2 regions of the Cumulibacter manganitolerans genome follow, and region 1 is predicted to be linked to the other one. Evidence: riboswitches for the same ligand, from Rfam matches in the RefSeq annotation. Region 1 holds a riboswitch; the other holds the start of a gene.
The links. A riboswitch is a leader RNA that binds a small molecule or an ion and turns the genes downstream of it on or off. The one in region 1 is predicted to bind S-adenosylmethionine.
Positions count from the first base shown of each region.

Region 2: another riboswitch for S-adenosylmethionine. It lies ahead of F8A92_RS05725 (flavin reductase family protein); the one in region 1 lies ahead of F8A92_RS02030 (hypothetical protein).

Region 1 covers NZ_WBKP01000003.1:115,502-122,979, forward strand. Annotated here, with positions in the region: gene F8A92_RS02025 (acyl-CoA mutase large subunit family protein) at 1-442, shown strand, start outside; gene F8A92_RS02030 (hypothetical protein) at 558-923, opposite strand; SAM riboswitch class IV at 958-1,069, opposite strand; gene F8A92_RS02035 (maleylpyruvate isomerase family mycothiol-dependent enzyme) at 1,178-1,924, shown strand; gene F8A92_RS02040 (co-chaperone YbbN) at 1,956-2,966, shown strand; gene F8A92_RS02045 (neutral zinc metallopeptidase) at 3,040-4,440, opposite strand; gene glgB (1,4-alpha-glucan branching protein GlgB) at 4,523-6,715, opposite strand; gene F8A92_RS02055 (phosphotransferase) at 6,771-7,478, opposite strand, start outside.
Region 2 covers NZ_WBKP01000010.1:23,374-30,851, reverse strand. Annotated here, with positions in the region: gene F8A92_RS05740 (NUDIX hydrolase) at 1-499, shown strand, start outside; gene F8A92_RS05735 (MBL fold metallo-hydrolase) at 699-1,487, shown strand; gene F8A92_RS05730 (indolepyruvate ferredoxin oxidoreductase family protein) at 1,689-5,288, shown strand; SAM riboswitch class I at 5,353-5,445, shown strand; gene F8A92_RS05725 (flavin reductase family protein) at 5,708-6,184, shown strand; gene sfnG (dimethylsulfone monooxygenase SfnG) at 6,223-7,314, shown strand; gene F8A92_RS05715 (OsmC family protein) at 7,439-7,478, shown strand, end outside.

The DNA.
Region 1 (7,478 bases):
GATCATCCGGATCGGCGGAGGCGAGGAGGCCAACCACGAGATCGGGCCGGTCACCTCCGGTCTGCTGCGCGGCATCGAAGAGGGCTACTTCATGTCCGAGATCGCCGACGCCGCGTTCATCTACCAGGCGTCGCTGGAGAAGGGCGACAAGAAGGTCGTGGGCGTCAACACCCTCACCCAGACCGACGAGGAGGAGCTCGAGATCCTGCGGATCAGCCACGAGGTCGAGCTCGAGCAGCGTCGGGTGCTGGCCGAGCGCAAGGAGGGGCGCGACGAGGGACGGGTCCGCGCGGCCCTCGACGAGATGCTCGCGGCCGCGCGTGGCTCGCAGAACATGATCCCCTCGATGCTGGAGGCGTGCCGCGCCGAGGCCACGCTCGGCGAGATCTGCGACGCGCTGCGCGACGAGTGGGGCGTGTACCGGGAGCCGGCACGGTTCTAGCCGTCGTCCAGCGGCGGTCGCCGGAATCTGCGCAGCGGGCTTCGCAGGTGAAAGCGGGGAAGCTTCCCCGCTTTCACCCACGAAGCCCGCTTTCGCTGTGTGGGGGAAGGGCCGGCTACTCCTGCGGCGGCCGGTTCACGGCGATGCCGGTGCCGTCGGCGACGGAGGTGATGGCGGTCTGCGGCACCCGCAGCGCGGTGAATCCCCCGGACTCGATCCGCACGTTGATCCAGGTGCCGCCGAGGTCGACGGCGTGCAGGCCCTCGTGGACCCGCGCCGGGGCGCCGGCGGTGACGGCGAGCTCGCGGTCGTGCCACACCTCGACGGTCGGCTGCTCGGCGAGGTAGGTCAGCGTCAGCCGCCCGGTACGCCGGTCGTAGCCGTCCACCACCGCGTCCCGCCAGCCCCACCAGGTCTCCCCGAGCTGGCGGCCGTGGATGAAGTGCATCCGGTAGCCGGGTGCGTAGACGTGCTGGTCCATGGTGACCTCCTTCGTGCGCGGACGCGGAGTGTCCCGTCCGTCGTTCCGCTCGCGAGGGATCGCGGGCGGCCGGTCTGTCTCCGGAGCACCCGCGACGGGCGGGTTGCTGCCTGGCCAGCCGGAACTTTCCGCCAGGGCTCTGGACCTACGCCGAGCGTACGACGCCCGGGCGACAAGTTTTCGGTGCGCGCCCGTGGGCGGGTTCGGACGGACCGACCTGGGACGACGCGCACGGCGGTAACTAGGCTGGGGTGATGACCACCGTGCTGTCCCACGACACCTACCTCGCGGCGCTCGAGCGCTCGGCGGCGCGGCTCACCGAGTGCGCGCGCCGAGTCGGTCCGGACGCCGACGTCCCGTCGTGCCCGGGCTGGCGGGTCGGCGACCTGCTCGCGCACCTCGGCGGCGTGCACTCCTGGACCCGCGGCATCATCGCCGGCAACGGGCCCCGGACGCCGCGCGACGAGCCGTCGGGCGAGCTCACCCAGTGGTACGCCGACCAGGCCGGGGCGCTGGTCGAGGCGCTGCGCGCGGCCGACCCTGCCGCGCCGTCCTGGTCCTTCGGCAGCGACCGATCGGTCGGCTTCTGGATCAGGCGGCAGCCGCACGAGGTCGAGATGCACCGCGTCGACGTCGAGCTCGCCGGCGGCAACGCCGTCGCCTACGACGTCGAGCTCGCGGCGGACGGCGTCAGCGAGGTCCTCGACGTGATGGTCCCGAGGCGGCACGCCGACCAGCCCGCCGCGGTGGGTGCGCCCATCCGCCTGGTCGCCGCCGATACCGGCGACTGGTGGCTGCTGCTGCCGAGCGAGCGCACCGGTGTGGTCGACTACCGGCACGGCACCGGCGGCTCCGCGCCGCAGGAGGCGGCGGTGACCGCCACCGCGTCGGCGTCCGACCTCGTCACCGGCCTGTGGCGGCGCACGCCCTCCGACCGCTGGCAGATCGACGGCGACCGCGCCGTCCTCGACGCCCTGCTCGCCTCGGGTCTCACCCCCTGACCCAGCAGTCCGACCACGAAAGGACCCCCAAGTGACCAGGCCCCGCCCCCGTCCCCAGGCCCAGCAGGCCGCGCTGTCCGCGGCCCTGTCCGGAGCCGTCGACCTCAGCGGCCTCAAGGCGCGTGCCGACGCGGCGCGCTCGCAGGCCGGCCAGTCGGCGCTGCAGGCCGATGCCACGGAGCAGCCGCCCGCCTCGGGCGCCCAGCCGCCGTCGTCCGGCGCGCCCGACGCCGCTCCCGCCGGCGGCCAGGGCGGCCAGTACGTCGTCGAGGTGACCGAGGCCAACCTGCAGCAGCTCATCGAGCAGTCCATGCAGGTCCCCGTCGTGCTGGAGTTCTGGCTCGCGAACGCCGACCAGAGCCAGCAGTACGGCGACCTGCTCGTGCGGCTGGCAGACGAGGGCGAGGGCACCTGGCTGCTCGGGCGCGTCGAGGCCGAGTCCCAGATGCGGGTCGCCCAGGCGATGCGCCTGCAGGGCGTGCCGGCGGTCCGGGCGATCTTCCAGGGCCAGATGGTCGCCGAGTTCGACGGCCTGCAGCCCGAGGCCAACCTGCGGCAGTTCCTCGCCGAGCTGGTGCGGGCCGCCGGCGGGACGCTGCCCGAGGGCGCCGGTCCGCAGGAGGATCCGCGGGTGGAGCAGGCCGAGGCGGCGGTCGCGGACGGCGACCTCGATGGCGCCGAGGCGCTGTACCGCTCGCTGCTGGCCGACCAGCCGGCCCACCCGCTGGCCAAGGACGCGCTGACCCAGATCCAGCTGATGAAGCGGCTGGAGACCGAGGGGGAGTCCGACGTCGACCAGGTGATCGCCCAGGCGGACGCCGCACCGGCCGACCTCGACCTGGCGCTCAAGGCAGCCGATCTGCAGGTCGCCTCCGGTGACTACCAGCAGGCCTTCGACCGGCTGCTGCACATCGTCCGCGGGACGGACGCCGACGCCAAGGATCGGGCCCGCGAGCGGCTGATCGAGCTGTTCGCGATCGTCGGCAACGCCGAGCCGGCCGTCGCCACCGCGCGCCGCAACCTGGCCTCCGCGCTCTTCTAGGCTCTGGCGGTGGGTTGTACCCCGCTATCGGCCAGATAGCGGGGCAGAACCCACCGCGAGAGGACCGAGGCGGCTAGCCGAGGCAGGACTTCGCGGCGCCCTCGGGGTCGTCGCGTCCGGCCAGCACCGCTTCACGGAAGGTGTTGATCCGGTCGAAGGAATCGATGCCGTAGGTCTGCACGAACGCGTCGTCCTCGCCGATCGCGATCAGCAGCATGACCGCTTCGTCGAGGTCGCCGGCCGACAGCTTCAGGTCGCCGCTGGTTGGCGAGGGCTTGTTGGACACGGTCGCCTCGAAGGCGCCGCCGGCGAACGCGCCGACCAGGCACAGCCGCTGCTCGAACGGCTTCTTGCCGTCGATCTTCGTGCCGCTCTCGTCCTGGATCGCGGCCGCGTATCCCAGGCCGACCGCCGCCATCGCCGCGAAGTCGCCGAACTTGTCGTACGACTGCTGCAGGAGCTTCGTCTCGGCGTAGTGCACGGTCGTGTCGGCGGGGCAGTAGAAGACCTGCTCGTCGCTGGGCTTGCCGTCGCACTTGGCCGAGCTGCCGCTGAAGCCGGACGCCGGGACGTCCTGCCAGTCGGTGCCGACCACGGCCTGCCCGAACGCGTTCATCGCCGGCGGGATGGTCTGCAGCGTCTCGTCGTACGGGAGGTTGCCCTCGTTGGCCTTGTCGGTGCTGGTGTACGCGATCTCGGTGTACTGGCGATCCTTGCCGAACGAGGTGTAGCAGTGCTTGCCGCCCTCGTTGAAGCCCTCCTGGAAGGCGCCGACCCGGTCGAACGCCGAGCCGTGCGCCATCTGGTCGTCGGCCGAGGCTCCGGGCTCGTCACGCAGCATGAGGTACCCGCCGAGCACGGTGTCCAGATCGGCGTCGGTGGCCTTGAAGTGCGCGGTGCCGTCGACGGCCGCGTGCGTGAAGACACCGGCGTAGCAGTCCGCCTGCCCCTCCCAGGCGATCGACTTGTCCGACTGCACGCCCACGCGGTCCTGGATCGCGTGCCCGAACTCGTGCGCGAACACCAGCGGCACGATGAACTCGCCGAACTCCTTGACCAGCTCGGTCAGGAACTTGCGGTCGTACGCGATCGCGTCCTCGGTGGGGCAGTAGAAGGCGTTGTTGGCCGCGTACTGCTTCTCGTTGTCGGCGAAGCACGGGATCGGCTCGCTCTGGTCCGGCTCGTACGCGTGCACCCCGCCCTCCAGCTTGGGCATGCTCTTGCCGAACGTCTTCTTGAACTGCTCGTCCCAGTACGTCATCACGTCGTCGAGGGAGTTGGCGACGAGCTGGTCGATCTTGCTGCCGTTGCCGTTCTCGATCGGCAGGTCGGACGGCGCCGCGTTCTTCTTGACGCCGCCGGCGTCCGGGGACGCCTGGCCGATCACGGTGCGCGTGCAGGCGCTTCCCGCGACGACGACGGCGAGCAGGAGGGCGAGGGCGGCTACGGCGCGTCGCAACGGCGTGGGGCTCACGAGAGGTACCTCGGTGGGGTGGGCGGCAGTGCTGACAACTGTATTCGCCGACGCGGCGGCCGGCCCGCAGGATCCCGCGAGGTCACGATTCGAGCCGGAACCACACGGCGCCCAGCGGCGGCACCGACAGGCTCGCGGACGCCGGCAGGCCGTGCCACGGCTCGTCGGAGGCGTCGACGGAGCCGAGGTTGCCCAACCCCGAGCCGCCGTACTCGACCGCGTCGGTGTTGAGCACCTCCCGCCACGTGCCGGGGCTCGGCAGGCCGATGCGGTACCCGTGGTGCGGGTGGCCGGCGAAGTTCACCACGCACGCGAGGGCGTCGCCGTCGGCGTCGTAGCGCAGGAAGGACAGCACGTTGTTGCCCGAGTCGTTGGCGTCGATCCAGCCGAAGCCGCCCGGATCGTTGTCCCGCTGCCACAGCGCCGGCAGGTCGCGGTAGCGGGCGTTGAGGTCGCTGACGAGCCGCTGGATGCCGGCGTGCGCCGGATCCTCCAGCAGCCACCAGTCGATGCTGCGGCCCTCCGCCCACTCGGCGTCCTGCCCGATCTCCGAGCCCATGAACAGCAGGTTCTTGCCGGGGTGCGCCCACATGTACGCGAGGAAGGCGCGCACATTCGCCAGCTGCTGCCAGCGGTCACCGGGCATCTTGCGGACCAGGGACCCCTTGCCGTGCACCACCTCGTCGTGGCTGATCGGCAGGATGTAGTTCTCGCTGTACGCGTAGACCATCGAGAAGGTGAGCTCGTTGTGGTGGTATGCGCGGTGCACCGGATCCTTCTCTATGTAGCGCAGCGAGTCGTTCATCCAACCCATGTTCCACTTGAACCCGAACCCGAGGCCGCCGAGGTGCGCCGGTCGCGTCACGCCCGGCCAGGACGTCGACTCCTCGGCGATGGTGATGATGCCCGGGACCCGCTTGTAGATCGTGGCGTTGACCTCCTGCAGGAAGGCGACGGCGTCGAGGTTCTCGCGTCCGCCGTACTCGTTGGGCCGCCACTGGCCCTCCTCGCGCGAGTAGTCGAGGTAGAGCATCGACGCGACGGCGTCGACCCGCAGGCCGTCGACGTGGTACTCCTCGCCCCAGAACAGCGCGTTGGCCACCAGGAAGTTGCGCACCTCGCGACGCCCGAAGTCGAACACGTAGGTGCCCCAGTCCGGGTGCTCGCCGCGCAGCGGGTCGGCGTGCTCGTAGAGCGGGGTGCCGTCGAACCGGGCCAGTGCCCACGCGTCCTTGGGGAAGTGCGCGGGGACCCAGTCGATGATCACGCCGTACCCGGCCTGGTGCAGCCGGTCGATGAGGTACTTCAGGTCGTCCGGCGAGCCGAAGCGGGCGGACGGCGCGTAGTAGGAGCTGACCTGGTAGCCCCAGCTGCCGCCGAAGGGATGCTCGGCGACCGGCATCATCTCGACGTGCGTGAACCCGGTCTGGCCCAGGTAGTCGACCAGCTGGTCGGCGATCTCGCGGTACGACAGGCCCTTGCGCCAGGAGCCGAGGTGCAGCTCGTAGATGCTCATCGGCGCGGCGTGCCACGCGGTCTGCGCGCGGCGTTCCAGCCATGCGGCGTCCGCCCACTCGTGCGTCGAGTGGTGCACCCGTGAGGCCCAGCTGGGCGGGACGTCGGTGGCGAACGCGAACGGGTCGGCCTTCTCGCGGGCCGTGCCGTCCGGCCCGGTGACCAGGAGCTTGTAGTACGCGTCGGGCGCGACGCCGGGGATGAACAGCTCCCAGACGCCGGTGCTGCCGATGGAGCGCAGCGGGTACTGCCGGCCCGACCAGTGGTCGAAGTCGCCCTGCACCGTCACGCCGCGGGCGTTGGGCGCCCAGACCGCGAACGAGACGCCCTCGACGGTGCCGTGCGCGGTGTCGTAGCGCCGGACGTGTGCGCCGAGCACGTCCCACAGCCGCTCGTGCCGGCCCTCGCTGATCAGGTGGCAGTCGAGCTCGCCGAGGGTCGGGAACCACCGGTACGGGTCGTCGACGACGTGGCTGTTGCCGTCCTCGTAGGTGACCTCGAGCTGGTAGTCCGGCACCCCGCCCTCGAGCACGGCGCCGTAGAGGCCCTCGTCGGCGAGCCGGCGCATCGGGGTGCGGGCACGGGTGCCCTCGGCGATCACCTCGACAGCGGTGGCGTGCGGGTAGTAGGCGCGCACCACCACGTGCTTGTCGTCGACGGGATGGGCGCCGAGGAAGGAGTGCGGGGAGTGATGGGTGCCGGCCAGCAGCCGCGCCACGTCGGCGGGGTCGACGGTGGGTGCCGGTTTCTGGGTGCTCATCTCGGTGCTCCTTCGTGTCTGCCTCAGCCTAGGGTGCTGCGGACGCGGATGGGGATCAGCCGGTGCCGCACACCGCGGCCACGGTGGCGAGCGGGATGCGTACGCGGTCCGGCCGGTACGCGCTCTCGTACCCGACCTCGTAGAGGGCCTTGTCGAGCACCAGCGCGTCCAGCACGCACGGGTCGACGGTGTCGGGACGGACGAGCCGGTAGCCCTCGAGGAACATCTCGCCGGCGCGCGCCGCCCAGCCGGCCGGCGGTGCCATAGCTGCGTTCCAGCGGGCAGCGTACTCGAAGGAGCGCAGCACGCCGGCGAGGTCGCGCAGGGGGGTGTCCGGCAGGGAGCGCTCGGCCAGCGGCCGGCGCGGCTCGCCCTCGAAGTCGATCAGCCGCCAGCCGTCGTCGGTGAGCAGCGTTTGCCCGAGGTGCAGGTCGCCGTGGATCCGTTGAACGGGGAGCACGCCGTCGTGCCGCGCCAGGGCGGCGTACACGTCCCTGGCCGCGGCGTCGTACGGCTCGAGCGGGGCGAGTCCGTCGAGGGCGTCCAGCCGCCGGGTCAGCCTGGCCGCGAGCTCCTCGGCGAACGCCGGCCGGCGGGTCGTGCCGAACGCGTCGGCGAGCTCGTCGTGCACGGCGCCCAGCGCGATGCCCAGCTCGTAGGCCGCTCCGGGGAAGTGCCGCTCCGGTTCTCCGGCGGCGCGCCGCCCGGCGTCCTGCAGCGCCACCTGGAAGCCGTCCACGCCGGGCACGTAGCGGTGCACGAC
Region 2 (7,478 bases), on a different contig from region 1:
CGTCGACACCGACAACGACGAGTGGGAGGCCGAGCGGCAGGGACTGCTGAACCGCGAGCACTCCCTCAGCGAGCTGCTGGAGAGGCGCGGGCTGTCGCTGCGGGCCGATCTGGTGCGGCCCTGGGCGCACTGGATCACCCCCGAGCAGGAGCCCAAGCGCTACAACACGAGCTTCTTCCTGATGAAGCTGCCCGACGGCGTCCACCCGCGCGCGATCTCCACCGAGCACGACAAGGCCGAGTGGGTCGGCGTCCACGACGCGCTCGCCGAGGCCCAGACCGGCGTCCGGCCGATGCTGCCGCCGACCATCGCCACGCTGACCGACCTCGCCCGCTTCGGCACCGCCGACGAGGCGATGGCCGGCGCGCCGCCGCGGCGCATCCAGCCGATCCAGCCCGCCCTGGTCGAGATCGACGGCGTGCTGCAGGTGCGGCTGCCGGACGGGACGCTGATGAAGCCGTCGGTCCGGATGGGGCCGGGACGGTCCGTCGCCGACTAGCGATCCGCCGGCCATGTGCCACGTGCGGTGGGTTGCACCCCGCTCCCGCGTGATGCGGTGGGATGCACCCCGCTATCGAGCGGACAGCGGGGCACAACCCACCGCGTCCGCACACCGGCCCGCAGGACAGTGACCCGCAGGATCAGACCCGGAGCAACACACCCGAGGATCGACAGACCCGAGCACGAGGAGAGCCGCCATGACCCACCCGCTGTACGAGACCCGGCGGGACGTCGCGCCGTACGCCTCGGTGGTGCTCGCCAACAATCCCAACGTGATGACGCTCGACGGCACGAACACCTGGCTGCTGCGGGCGTCCGGGCGCCGCGAGGCGATCGTGGTCGACCCCGGCCCGGAGGATCTCGAGCACCTCAAGGTGGTCGCCGCCGAGGCCGGCACCGTCGTCGAGGTGCTGCTGACCCACGGGCACTGGGACCACTCGGAGTCGGCGCGCACCTTCCACGAGATGACCGGCGCGCGGGTGCGCGCCCTCGACCCGCAGCACCGGTACGGCGGCGAGGGGCTCGGCGAGGGCGACCTGATCGCCGCCGCCGGTGTCGAGGTGCGGGTGATCGCCACCCCGGGGCACACGAGCGACTCGCTGAGCTTCGTGGTGGACGACGGCGAGAACGCAGCGTCCGTGCTGACCGGCGACACGATCCTCGGCCGGGGAACGACGGTGATCGCGCACCCCGACGGCAACCTCGGCGAGTACCTGGCCTCGCTGGAACGGCTCAAGGCGTACGGCGACGCGACCGTGCTGCCCGGCCACGGACCCGAGCTGGCGTCGGCGGGCAAGGCCGCCGCCTTCTATCTCGAGCACCGCGCGCAGCGGCTCCAGCAGGTGCGCGACGCGCTCGGCGTACTGGGTCCGGACGCGAGCGCGCGTCAGGTCGTCGAGCACGTCTACACCGACGTCCCCGAGTCGAACTGGCCGGCGGCCGAGCTGTCGGTCAAGGCGCAGCTGGAGTACCTCCGCTCGAACTGAGGCCGTCTCACGATTCGAGAACGACCAGGCGGCAGGGCGCGGCGCGTTTGTTGCGCGCCGCGGTGATGTGTGCATGAATGTCAGCACTCGCCCTCATCGAGAGGGCCGTCACCTTGCCGCTCGCGCTGCGATCCAGCCGGTGGTGCGTGACGAGACCGCTTCCTCCACGCGAACCGTGGACGCATCCCCGGAGGTCCTGCCGTGCCCGAACCGATCCACCACAGCGTCGAGCAGAATCGCGACGTCGATGCCCGGCCGCGCCGGCTCAGCGATCGTTACGAGGTCGAGGACGGGACCGTCTACCTCTCCGGGGTGCAGGCCCTCGTGCGCCTGCCGATGGACATCCGCCGCGCCGACCGCCGGGCCGGCCTGAACACCGCGGCGTTCGTCTCCGGCTACGAAGGCTCGCCCCTGGCCGGGTACGACCTGGAGCTGATCCGGCAGAAGAAGCTGCTCGGCGAGCACGACATCGTCCACCAGCCGGGCCTCAACGAGGAGCTCGCCGCCAACGCCGTCCAGGGCACCCAGATGGCGCCGCTGCAGACCAGCGCTACCAAGGACGGCGTGGCCGGCATCTGGTACGGGAAGGCACCCGGCCTGGACCGCGCGACCGACGCCATCCGGCACGCCGTGCTCGGCGGTACCCATCCGCTGGGCGGTGTCCTCGCGCTCGTCGGCGACGACTCGATCGCCAAGAGCTCCACCGTCCCGTCCTCCTCCGAGACCGCGATGGCCGAGCTCGGCATGACCGTCCTCTCGCCGTCCGACCCGCAGGACATCCTCGACCTGGGGATCCACGGCATCGCCATGTCGCGGTTCAGCGGGCTGTGGACCGGCATGAAGATCGCCACCAACGTCGCCGACGGTGCCGGCTCGGCGCAGGTGAGCCCCGACCGGGTCAAGGTCGTCGTCCCGGACAACACGTTCGACGGGGTGCCCTACCGTCACGAGCCGACCATGCACCTGCTGCCGCCGCACCTGGCCGCCCTCGAGGAGTCGCTGGTCGGCAAGCGGCTCGAGCTCGCCCGGCGGTACGCCGCGGCGAACGGCCTCAACCGGCGGACCGGCGCGGCGGCGGCCAAGGTCGGCATCGTGACCTCGGGCATCGCCTACCTCGACGTGATGGAGGCGCTCGCGAACCTCGGCATCGACGAGGAGTCGATGCAGCGCCACGGCATCTCCGTGCTCAAGCTCGCGATGGTGGCCCCGCTGCTGCCCGAGGAGATCGACGACTTCGTCCGTGGTCTCGACGAGCTCGTCGTCGTCGAGGAGAAGCGGCCGCTGATCGAGCAGCAGATCAAGGATCTGCTGTTCAACGTCGCCGACGCCCCGCTCGTCGTCGGCAAGCACGACGAGAACCGCGAGCCGCTGCTGCGCGCCCACTACGACCTCGGCGCCGACGTGATCACGGAGGTGCTCGCGCGCCGGCTGTCCAAGCGGCTCGACATCCCGTCGGTCAACGCGTGGCTGACCGCGCGGCTCGCTCCGCCGGTGCCCGCGCCGGCACGGCGCCGCCAGCTGCCGCTGCTCCCGCGGACGCCGTACTTCTGCTCGGGCTGCCCGCACAATCGCTCCACCGTCGTCCCGGCCGGCTCGATCGTCGGCGCGGGCATCGGCTGCCACGCCATGGCGATGTTCCTCGACGAGGACCGGGTCGGCGACGTCCTCGGCACCTGCCAGATGGGCGGGGAGGGCGCACCGTGGGTCGGCATCGAGCCGTTCGTCGGCGACAAGCACCTGTTCCAGAACATCGGCGACGGCACCTTCCACCATTCCGGCTCGCTCGCCGTCCGGTTCGCGGTCGCGGCCGGCGTCAACGTGACCTACAAGCTGCTCTACAACTCCGCGGTCGCGATGACCGGCGGGCAGGACGCCGTCGGCGGCATGTCGGTGCCGAGCATCGCCGCCGAGCTGCTCGCGGAAGGCGTCAAACGGGTCGTCGTGACCACCGAGGAGCCGCACCGCTACGACGGCGTCACGCTGCCCAAGGGCGTCGAGGTGCGGCACCGCGACAAGCTGCTGCAGACGCAGGAGGAGCTCGCGGCGATCCGCGGCGTGACCGTGCTGATCCACGACCAGGAGTGCGCCACCGAGCTGCGCCGCAAGCGCAAGCGTGGGCTGGTCGCCGAGCCCGAGACACGGATCTTCATCAACCAGCGGGTGTGCGAGGGCTGCGGCGACTGCGGGGACAAGTCCAACTGCTTGTCGGTCCAGCCGGTCGAGACCGAGTTCGGCCGCAAGACGGCGATCCACCAGCCCTCCTGCAACAAGGACTACTCGTGCGTCGAGGGCGACTGCCCGAGCTTCCTGACGGTCACCCCCGGCACGGGCGCCGCGCAGGCGCCGAGGAGGGTCGCGCCGCCGATCGACGCCGCGATCCTGCCGGACCCGGAGGTGCACGTGCCGGAGGACGAGTTCGCGATCCGGTTCACGGGCATCGGCGGCACCGGGATCGTCACCGTGTCGGCCATCGTCGCGCAGGCCGGCATCATCGCCGGCCGGCACGTGCGTACCCTCGACCAGCTCGGGCTCGCGCAGAAGGGCGGTGCGGTCGTCTCCGACATCAAGATCGCGGCCCGGCCGATCGAGGCGGCCAACAAGATCTCGACCGGCGAATGCGACCTGTACCTCGTGTGCGACCTGCTGGTCGGCGCCTCCGACGCTAACCTCGCCGTCACCGCGGCCGACAAGACGATCGCGGTGATCAACAAGGCGCACACGCCGACCGGGGCGATGGTCGCGCACACCTCCGTGCTGTTCCCGCCGGACGACGCCACGGTGGGACGGATCGACGACGCCACCCGCGCCGACCGCAACACCCTCGTCGACGCCCGGCTGGCCACGCTGGGCCTGTTCGGTGACGACCAGTACGCCAACGTGTTCCTGGTCGGCGTCGCGTTCCAGGCCGGCGCGCTGCCGATCCCGGCGTCCGCCATCGAGGAGGCGATCACGCTCAACGGCGTCCGGGTCGAGCAGAACATCCAGGCCTTCCGCCGCGGACGTCAGCTGGTCAGCGACCGGGCGGCGGTCAACGACGCCGTCGACGCGTTGGGGCTGGATCACCTGCGCGAGAAGAAGAACGCGAGCGCGCCGTCCAACGCCGGCGTCGCCGTCGCCCGCGCGCTCGGCGGCGAGGACGGCGAGCTGCGCCGGCTGGTGACGCTGCGTGCCGGGGAGCTCGTCGAGTACCAGAACCGGGCGTACGCCGCGCGCTACGTGCAGTTCGTCGAGAAGGTCCGGGCCCGCGAGGCGGCCGTCGCGCCGGGCTCGACGGCGCTCGCCGAGAACGTCGCCAAGCAGCTGTACAAGCTGATGGCCTACAAGGACGAGTACGAGGTGGCCAGGCTGTCGCTGGACCCCAAGCTGCGCGCCGACATCAAGGCCACCTTCGGCGAGGACGCCTCGTTCGCGTTCAAGCTGCACCCGCCGATGCTGCGGGCGCTGGGCATGGACTCCAAGATCGCGCTGCCGCAGCCGGTCGGCGAGGCGGCGTTCAAGGCTCTGGTCAAGATGAAGCGCCTGCGCGGCACGCGGCTGGATCCCTTCGGCAAGGCGGAAGTACGGCGCGTCGAGCGCGCTCTCATCGACGACTACCGCAGCGAGATCGACGGGCTGCTCGGCACGCTGAGCGCGGCGAACCTCCCGGTCGCCGCGCAGATCGCCGACCTGCCGGACATGATCCGCGGGTACGAGGAGATCAAGCTGGGCAACGTCCGGGCCTATCGCGACCGGCTCGCGACGCTGCGCTCGAACTACGCCCGCACGAGTACGTCCGGGAAGGCGACCGAGGGGGTCCAGTAGCGCGGCGATGTGACGACGATCGCGAGACAGTTGACCGCGGGGCGGATGGCGTGCTCGAATATGCGCACCATCCAGAGCGGCTGAGAGATCTGGCTCGACGACGCCGCAGCAACCACCCCGATCTCGGGACAGGTGCTCACGCCAGGATCGATGGAGGACTCCATGCGCCACACCGCCCCGCCGCGGTCGCACCATCCGCACCTGCGCATCTTCGTGGACCTCATGCGCCGCGGCGTCGGCGACTGTTGCTGACGCCCGCCTAGCACCGCCTCCGTCTCTCGCGCGCGCCGCGCGCCGCCTTCTTCTCGGTTCGATCGCCTACCCGGCGGTCGATCCTCGCGCATCATCTTCACGTCTGGTTCCGAATTCCCATGTGCATCGCCTGCCCTCCCGCCTCCGTCCGCCCCTTCGAACGCGCCGTGGCCCGCTCGGTGTTCCGCCGCGCCGCCTACCCCACCTGGATCATCACCGGCTCCACCGACGACGGCCCCGTGGGCTTCACCGCGACCTCCGTCGTCTCGGTCTCCATGGAGCCACCGCTGGTGAGCTTCAACCTCAGCCGGACGTCGTCGTCGATCGGCGCGATCCGCCGCGGCGACCGGATCGCCGCGCACCTGCTCGACGCCGCGCAGACCGACCTTGCCGGCCGGTTCTCGCGGGACCCCTCCGCGCGGTTCCCCGACGACGGCAGCTGGCGACCGGACAGCAACGGCCTGCCGGCGCTCACCGACACCTGCGCCCGCCTGGTCCTCGTCGTCCGCGAGCTGGTGGAGGCCGGGGACTCGTACGTCGTGCTCGCCGCCGTCGAGAAGGGCTCGGTCAACTCGGCGGTCCCGCTGCTGCACCACCGCGGCGCGTTCACCCCCGGCGACCGCCTGCTCCCGTCCGCCTCCTAGCCCAGCCGCTTTCCCATCATGAAAGGGATGTCATCCTCATGACCTCCGCACCCCTGCACTTCGCCTACTGGGTCCCCAACGTCTCCGGCGGCCTCGTCGTGTCGAACATCGAGCAGCGCACCAGCCACAGCCCGGCGTACAACATCGACCTGGCCCGCACCGCCGAGCAGGTCGGGTTCGACTACGCGCTCACCCAGGTGCGCTACCTCGCGTCGTACGGCGCGGACGCGCAGCACGAGTCGGTCAGCTTCTCGCTGGCGCTGCTCGCGGCCACCGAGCGGCTGAAGGTGATCGCCGCCGTCCACCCGGGGCAGTGGCCGCCGCACGTGCTCGCCAAGCTCGCGGCCACCGCGCAGGAGACCACGAACGGCCGGTTCTGCCTGAACGTCGTCTCCGGCTGGTTCAAGCGCGAGTACACCGACCTCGGGCTCGACTGGCTCGATCACGAGGAGCGCTACCGGCGCAGCGAGGAGTTCATCGAGGTGCTCCGCGGGCTGTGGGACGAGGACGGCTTCACCTACCGCGGCGACTTCTACCGCACCCGTGACGTCACGTTCCGGCCCCAGCCGAAGGTGGCGCCCGAGGTCTTCCAGGGCGGCAACTCGACGTCCGCCCGCGCGATGGCGGCCCGCCTGTCGGACTGGTACTTCATGAACGGCAACACCGTCGACGGCGTCCGCGAGCAGGTGCTGGACGTCGGGGCCCAGGCCGAGCGCAACGGCCACCGCGTGCGGTACGGGCTCAACGGCTTCGCCGTCGTCCGCGACACCGAGGCGGAGGCGACCGCGGTCGTCGAGGAGATCATCGCCAAGGCGGACGTCGACAAGGTCAACGACTTCGGCGCCGCCGTGCAGCAGGCCGGTCAGGCGACGTTCGACAGGAAGGGCATGTGGGCCGACTCGGAGTTCAAGGATCTCGTGCAGTACAACGACGGGTTCCGCACCGGCCTCATCGGCACGCCGGAGCAGGTCGCGCGGCGCATCATCGAGTACAAGAAGGCCGGCGTCGACCTGCTGCTGCTGGGCTTCCTGCACATCCGCGAGGAGGTCGAGCGATTCGGCCGCGAGGTCATCCCGCTGGTCCGCGAGCTCGAGGCCGACCTGGATCGCCAGCTCGTCGCGACCCCGTAGCCAAGGATGGTCGGCGGCCCGGCCGCGGGCCGGCGGCCGCCCCTAGACAGATGCCGTCGACTTTGGCACGTTGACCAGCACAGCGGTGTACGCCGCTCCGAGCCGAACATTGACAGGAGCATCCATGTCCTCGACCGAGCTGATCGACCCCGTCGCCCTGCGTG